2 regions of the Virgibacillus sp. GM2-2 genome follow, and region 2 is predicted to be linked to the other one. Evidence: riboswitches for the same ligand, from Rfam matches in the RefSeq annotation. Region 2 holds a riboswitch; the other holds the start of a gene.
The links. Region 2 has a riboswitch for lysine ahead of lysA (diaminopimelate decarboxylase). Riboswitches for the same ligand answer to the same signal wherever they lie in the genome.
Positions count from the first base shown of each region.

Region 1: linked by a shared signal. The riboswitch ahead of ACY9Z2_RS06605 (Na+/H+ antiporter NhaC family protein) and the one ahead of lysA (diaminopimelate decarboxylase) in region 2 are both predicted to bind lysine.

Region 1 covers NZ_JBUZWC010000004.1:36,670-40,893, reverse strand. Annotated here, with positions in the region: gene ACY9Z2_RS06615 (HD-GYP domain-containing protein) at 71-1,156, shown strand; gene yunB (sporulation protein YunB) at 1,218-2,009, shown strand; lysine riboswitch at 2,055-2,230, shown strand; gene ACY9Z2_RS06605 (Na+/H+ antiporter NhaC family protein) at 2,355-3,911, shown strand.
Region 2 covers NZ_JBUZWC010000015.1:64,626-68,849, forward strand. Annotated here, with positions in the region: gene ACY9Z2_RS15360 (aspartate-semialdehyde dehydrogenase) at 1-197, opposite strand, end outside; gene ACY9Z2_RS15365 (aspartate kinase) at 214-1,416, opposite strand; lysine riboswitch at 1,727-1,908, opposite strand; lysine riboswitch at 2,050-2,227, shown strand; gene lysA (diaminopimelate decarboxylase) at 2,327-3,631, shown strand; gene ACY9Z2_RS15375 (LL-diaminopimelate aminotransferase) at 3,692-4,224, shown strand, end outside.

The DNA of each region.
Region 1 (4,224 bases), on a different contig from region 2:
TTTGTTAGAATTTTTATGAAGTTAGCCATTATGAATTCAATTTGCTGCGACACAGAGTTAGGAGAACGCTATGAGATTAGCCAATACAAAACGAATTAAACCGGGTACTACAGTTGGTCAAGCGGTGTATAACGAAAGTGGTACGGTATTAATTCAAAAAGGATTGAGCTTAACCAAGCAAATGATTTCGCGTTTGGTAGAGCAGGGCATTACATATATTTATATTGAAGACGAGTTGACCAATGATATTCAAATTGAATCTGTTATATCTGAAAAGTCGAGACTTGAAGCAACGACTACAATAAAAGATACATTTTCTGATATTAAGCAAAAAGGTTTTACTGACCGCTCCTACATACTAGAGAAAAAAGGTAGTCAGATGGCGAACGTTGTGGAACATCTTATCGATGAAATCATGAATCGGAGAGATGCATTATCATTACTTGCTGATGTGTTTGTCACGGATGATTACATATTCCAACATTCGCTAAACGTTACAATATATTCACTAGCTATCGGGACAGAACTTAAGCTGACAAAGGATAAACTTATTGAACTTGGCGTCGGAGCAATGCTGCATGATATAGGGAAAATATTTATTGACCCTGATGTTTTGAAAAAGCCCTCCAGTCTAACACCAATAGAATTTGAGGCAATTAAGTGCCATACACAATATGGGTATGATTTCTTGCGTAAACAAGAAAGCATTCCACTTGTAGTAGCACACTGCGCATTCCAGCATCATGAACGGTTGGATGGATCAGGATACCCGAGAGGGATTGATGGTGGTGAAATCCATCCACACGCGAAAATTCTTGCTGTAGCTGATGTATTCGATGCGGTTACAAGTAACAGGAGTTATCGTGATGCAATGTTACCACATGAAGGACTTGAAATCTTATATGCTGGAGCAATTAACAAATTTGATAAAGGGATAGTTGAGGCCTTTAAACGAAGTGTAGCTGTATATCCAAATGGATTGACGGTTAAATTGAGTGATAATCGAATCGGTGTCATCTTAAAGCAACATTTGCATTTGTGTGATCGTCCAATTGTTCGAATTACGAAGGATGAAAGCGAACAGGATGTAACTCCATACGAAGTTGATTTATCGAAATGCTTATCTCTCACGATTTCCGCTTGTCTTCATAACTAAAGATAATTTGAAATTCTAACTCTCTTAATACAAGCATATCTTGTTTTAAGGGGGTTTTTTCATGTTGATGCAACCGAGAAAATTTCAGTTTAAAAATAACCGAAAGCCACCTCCAGTTAAATACATATTCGTTATAACGTGTATCATTTTTATATCGGTAACGTGGTTTAGTGTTTGGTTTATAGGAAAGGAAATACGGCCGCCATTAATGGAAATAGCGCAAAACAAGACAATCGAGTTTGCGACAAGAACAATTAATGCTGCGGTTAAGTCTAGCGAAGGTGTAACATTTGATGACCTTGTGGAAGTATCCAAAGATGATCAAGGATATATTACCATGCTTGGTTGGAGTGCTGAAGCACAGAACAAGATATTGAGGAAAGCTACGGAACGTGCAGAATACTTTTTATATAATATGAATAAAGGGGAAACAGTAGATACGGATGATCCTGATATGCCGTCATTAGATTATGACGATTCGGCAAATGATTTAGCAGAAAAAGATCCAACCGTTGTAGAAATACCTATCGGGCAAGCTTTCGATAGTCCAATCCTTGCAAACTTAGGTCCTAAAATACCGGTAAACTTTGAAATTGTGGGTGCGATTCAATCTGATTTGTTTTTTGAAAAAGAAGAACTTGGCATCAATACAGCTGTCTACTCTTTATATGTTAAAGTGCAAGTCGATGTACAAATTGTTGTTCCGTTCACAACTAAAACTAAGAAAGTAACTACTAATATTTACATTGATTCAAGAACGATTAACTCAGAGGTACCAGACTACTATGGAGGCAGTGGAACTGAACTTCCACCAATTGCCATCCCTAAAGATGACTTGAAAAAAAGTGAATAACTTAGTATAATAAAAAAATAATTTCATAGACTAACCTTATCAGATCGGTGAGGTAGAGGAGCAAACAGAAAGAGTAGTCAATAGGAGAATGACACCTATGATTATTGATGAAAGGGCTGTTTGCCGAAGCGAAGAAAGGGTCAATCTTTCTACCGCTGGGATGGCTTTGAATAAGAGCTATACTGTCATGTAAGGATTGTGCATGGAGAACTACTGATCGAAATGGAGGATAACGTATATTGTAAAAGCAATGGTAGGTTATTTTCTATCATTGCTTTTTTGTGTGTTTTTATATTGCGTATCTCTGTGCACCTTCATCAAAAAATTTATGGAGGTAAAAGAAAAATGGAAGGAACGATTTACTCATTAGTACCAGCTCTACTCATGCTTATATTGGTACTACTTACAAAACGTGTTTTACTATCATTAGGAATCGGGATTATTGTTGGGGCTTTATTTATTCATGATTTTAATATCTTAAATACGTTAAACGAAATATGGACTGTTTTTTATCAAATTTTTTATACAACTGAAGGGCTTAATATTGGTAATTTGTTATTATTAGGATTTTTATTCCTTTTAGGTATCATGACAGCTTTTCTTTCAGCATCAGGTGGGAGTCGTGCATTTGGCGATTACATGATGAAGCGTGTGAAAACGCGCGCTGGTGCTCAAGCTATGACAGCAATCTTAGGAATCATTATTTTTATTGATGACTACTTTAATGCATTAGCTGTTGGCCAAGTAGCTAGACCTTTGACTGATCGACACAATGTTTCACGTGCGAAACTAGCATATTTTATTGACTCAACATCTGCTCCAGTAACTGTACTTTCACCAATTTCGAGTTGGGGTGCGTATATTATTGGGGTGATAGGAAGTTTATTAGTTGCGAATGGCATTACTAATATTCAACCGCTTGAAGCATTTGTTCAAATGATTCCACTCAATTTTTATGCAATCGGTGCAATTTTGCTAGTGTTTTTAACAGCATACCTCAAATTGGATCTTGGACCGATGCGCAAACATGAAAAACGTGCGATTGAAACTGGTGAAGTCATTGATCCTAATGATTCAAACATACCAGGTGATTTAGAAGAAGTATTTGATCCACATCGTGATGGAAAAATATATCATTTGATCATACCAATTGTTTTATTAATTGTAGGTACTGTCGGAGCAATGATTGTTACAGGTGTACAATATAGCGATGATGACTCGCTCCTTTCCATTTTTGCCAATACAGATGTTAACTTATCATTAATAATTGGTGGTGCCTTAGCAGTTGTGGTGGCATTTATCTTTCACCTATTACAATCCGAACCACGTGTTAGTAGTTTGAAGATTGTTGGAGAAGGCATTAAAACAATGTTACCTGCTATTTACATTCTGATTCTAGCATGGATGATTGGTTCCGTAATTGATACATTAGGAACAGGTAATTATCTTGCTCATCTTGTAGAGAAAGCTTCCATTGATGCTGCATTACTACCATTTTTATTCTTTATTATTGCAGGGTTAATGGCATTAGCAACAGGAACTTCTTGGGGAACGTTTGGTATTATGTTGCCTATCGCAGCTGAAATTACCGTTATTACCGATGTATCCCTGTTATTACCTTCGCTTTCTGCAGTATTAGCAGGATCAGTATTCGGGGATCACTGTTCACCGATATCAGATACAACAATACTTTCGTCAACAGGTGCTGGAGCAAATCATATCGATCACGTGTTAACGCAGTTACCTTATGCAAGTCTAGTTGCAGTAGCTGGGGGTATTAGTTATTTAGTGATGGGATATTCAGGGAATGTTCTACTTTCCTTGCTATTGACTCTTGCCTTAGTAGTTTTAACCAGCATGTTTATTCATTTTATCAACAAAACCAAAGTAAATAATGTATAATCTAATCCAGACTGTCGTTCATTCACGGCAGTCTGTTTTTTAGACTTTAAAAGGGTATGGTATTGAACTAGTGATAAATGTTTCCTAAGTACGTTGGGCATAAGATTGTGTAGGCATATCCTTGTTAATGAATTGAGTAGAAACAAAGCATTTACTATTATAGAAAAGGTTAACATATAGTAGCCTAAAACTTTTAATAGTTTTAAAAATATGAAAATTGCTTTGACATAGATATAAAGTATCGTTATAATACAATCATAAATATCTGAAAAAAGTAAAGATTTATAACATTCCTTCTCAACTTTTTTCATAG
Region 2 (4,224 bases):
TCAAAGTTTCCTTTTGTCTCCTCTTCTATTAACTCTTTAACCACATATGTTTTATTTTTAAAAGAAACTTCCGTGCCAGCAGATCGTTTGGATGAAAAAAGAACCAACTCATCAAATGGAATTTCTTTTTTCTCTAGTAACTCAACCATTTTACGACCGACTAGCCCTGTAGCCCCTACTACAGCAATTTTAACCATGTTAAAACCTCCAATATTAGAGTTCAAAGCACGCGCATAAAACATGTGCCGCTTTTTCCCCGTTTTTCGCATCTACTACATAAGATATGCTGATTTCCGATGTTGTGACCTGATAGAAGGAGATATCCGCTTCGATCAATGTTCGAAACACTTTAGAAGCAACCCCTGTCATATCACGCATTCCAGATCCAATTACGGAGACCTTTACGAAACGATTTTCGATTTTATAATACAGCTCAGGATAACTTTGTTTAAGTCTAGAAAAAATACGTTGTATCTGTTGCTCTTCGGTATCCTTCATTGTAAACGAAAGCTGGATTCCTTCGTTGTTCGTTATTTGTGAAATCATATCCACATTGATTTCTTCTTGCTCCAAATTTAAGAATGCTTCATCCAATAATTTCGTATCGTATTGTGGATAGTTCAATGTGACGTGAATCATATCTTTATCTAACGCGACCCCTGTAACTGCTTTTTTCTCTAGCATTTCAACCTTCGACATTACCCATGTTCCTTTCTCATCGGACAGTGATTTTCCTAAATAAATTGGGATATCATAGTTTTTCGCAATTTCAACACTTCTTGAAGCAAGTACCCCTGCACCAAGTGCACTCATTTCCATCATTTCTTCGTACGAAACGGCTTCAAGACGTTTTGCTTGCGGATATACCCTAGGATCAGTACTGTAAACTCCCGCTACATCGGTATAAATTTCGCACGGGCATTTGTGTGCTGCTGCAAGCGCTACTGCTGTCGTATCAGACCCACCACGACCAAGCGTTGTAATTTCATTATCTGTATTGAAGCCTTGAAAACCAGCCACTATTAATACATTGTATGTATCAAAAAGCTGCTCAAACAATGTTGTATTAATCTTGGAAATTTTACTTTTTAAATGATGACCAATTGTTTCGATTCCTGCTTGGTATCCCGTAAGCGGCTTAGATTTAACGCCTAAGTCATTTAAGATAATCGACAAGTAGGAAATTGTTTGTTGTTCTCCTGTGGTTAAAAGAACGGCCAAGTCTTGTTCATTTGGAGAATGTGTAATGGAATGAACAGATTTCATTAACTCGTCTGTTGTTTTGCCCATCGCGCTTACAACGACAACTAGCTGTTCGCCATTTCCAACTCGTTCTTTCAGGTAATTAGCGATGTCTTTTATTTTATCTAAACTACTGACACTTGTTCCGCCAAATTTAAGTATACTTCGTTTCATAAGCTGCCTTCTTTCTGGTGAAAAAATTGAATAGTGCAGACCACTTTGTAAAGGAAAATTTAATTTCATAAAATGAAGCTATGAAACCGCAGTGGAAATACACTCCGCTTTCCGCGGGTGGCTGATGAGCCTCCTCGTGCTATCGCACTGCGGGGTCTCACCGATGCCTCTCCTCCCGCAGGAGTCTTCGTGTATTTCCACTGCTCTCAGCACCTGTCAGTATTTAATTCTCATACAAATGCAACACTCTAGACAATTAAACAAAAAAACAAGCCGGGATATGCCGACTTGTTTATGGTTTGTCTTATATACAAGTGGAAGCACTCCATTATTACAACGAATAATGACAGACTGCATATTATTCATATACAATCCAACGTAGTCCTGTCTGCAACTAGACTTCGTTTCGGCAAATTTCCCTTTCACTTACTACACCCTTGCAGTGGCAATACGTAATAAGCTACTGATGATTTTTGCACCTCATCCATAACTATTCAATTTTATAAAAGTTGTATTTGATTATACGAGAGTTTTTAAGAGTTGTAAACCCCGAAATTTTCGAATATTAACCCTTGACGAATAAAATGCAACTTAGTATGATAAATTTAATTTCATATCGAGACCTTATCAGATCGGTGAGGTAGAGGAGCAGGTAATAGGAGTAATCCATAAGAGGATGACAACGATGATTATGGACGAAAGGATTACTTGCCGAAGTGTAATAAGCGTCCATCTTATTACTGCTGGGCTGTTACCTGAAGAAGGAACAGACTGTCATGCATACTATAATGCATGGGGAACTACTGATCGAAATGGAGGATAACGTATTGTCAAACAATGATAGGTTATTTTCTGTCATTGTTTTTTTGTACCCAAAAATCTTCCGCTTACCATAGAAAGGATAGATAACATGCAACTACATGGAACAAGTCGTATCAATGATCAAGGACATCTGGAGATTGGTGGAATAGACACGGTAACACTCGCTGAAAATTACGGGACAGCCCTGTACGTTTACGATGTAGCCCTTATACGGAAAATGGCACGAGATTTTAATTCGGCTTTTGTAGAATCAGGTATCGACGGAACGGTTGCCTATGCAAGTAAGGCATTTTCCTGTATCGGCATTTATCAGCTTATGCTTGAGGAAGGCTTAACGATCGATGTTGTTTCCGGTGGTGAGTTGTACACAGCACTTGCAGCTGATATTCCAGCAGAAAATATCCATTTCCATGGTAATAATAAAAGTCGGGCAGAAATTGAAATGGCAGTAAAAGAAGGTGTTGGTTGCTTCGTTGTCGATAATTTCCTTGAGATTGAATTACTGAAAGAGGCAACCGAAAAGTTTGATAAAAAAATATCTATTTTACTACGTTTGACGCCTGGAGTAGAAGCACATACGCACAAATATATAGCTACCGGCGGCGAGGACTCGAAGTTTGGGTTTGATATTGCTAATGAAACTGCTTTAAAAGCAATTGATACTGTCCTCAATGAAGATTGTTTTGAGGTTCTTGGCTTCCATTGTCATATCGGATCGCAAATTTTTGAAGCAAATGCCTTTGTAGCTGCTGCTGAAAAAATCTTTGCATTTTGTACAACCACACAGAAGACATTGAACTATTTCCCACGTGTTCTCAACTTAGGTGGTGGCTTCGGTATACATTACACGGAAGGCGATGATCCGAAAACACCTAGCGAATATATTTCAACTATGTGTGAGGCTATTAAACAGGAAGCGAATCGAATTTCCATGCCTGTACCTGAAGTGTGGATTGAACCGGGACGTTCATTAGTTGGAAATGCTGGAACGACGCTATATTCAGTCGGATCACAGAAGGAAATTCCTGAGGTTAGAAATTACTTAGCGGTTGACGGTGGTATGACAGACAACCTTAGACCTGCTCTATATGATGCGAAATATGAAGGTATATTAGCGAATAGAGCAAACGAAGCTCGCGATGAACTTTATTCCATTGCGGGAAAATGCTGTGAAAGTGGCGACATGCTTATATGGGACTTGCCACTACCTGAGGCGAATGAAGGAGATATTCTAGCCGTGTTTAGTACAGGAGCTTATGGATATTCAATGGCTAACAATTATAACCGAATCCCAAGACCCGCTGTCGTTTTTGTAGAAAATGGCGAAGCTCAACTCGTAGTAAAAAGGGAGACTTATGAAGATTTGATTCAGCTTGACCAGCGATTAAAGTAACCTTCAACATTTACGTTTTATAGAATAGACTAAGAAAAATAAAAACAGGGAGATTTTCAAGTGAAATACAAGTCAAATAGACTTTCAAACATACCTCCATATAAATTTGCCGAAGTACAGAAAATGAAACAAAAGGCTTTGCAGGCAGGTGTAGACGTGATTGATTTAGGTGTCGGTGATCCTGATCTACCAACACCTAAGCATATTGTTGACAAACTCGTTGAGGAAGTACAAAATCCTGCCAATTTAAAATACCCTAACTTTAACGGATGCTCTGAGTTTAGGGAAGCAGTAGCTACCTATTATAAAAAAACATATGATGTGAAACTCGACCCAGAGACTGAAGTTCTAGCCTTGATAGGTTCAAAAGAAGGGATCGGTCATTTACTTCCATCTGTTATCGATAAGGGGGATTATGTGTTAGGACCAGATCCAGGGTATCCCGTTTATCGACTAACCACACTTCTAGCGGATGGAAATTATTATTCTATGCCCGTTCACGCGGAAAACGGTTTTAAACCAAATTTTGAGGAAATCCCAAAAGAGATTCTATCTCAAGCAAAAGTACTGTTTTTAAACTATCCAAGCAACCC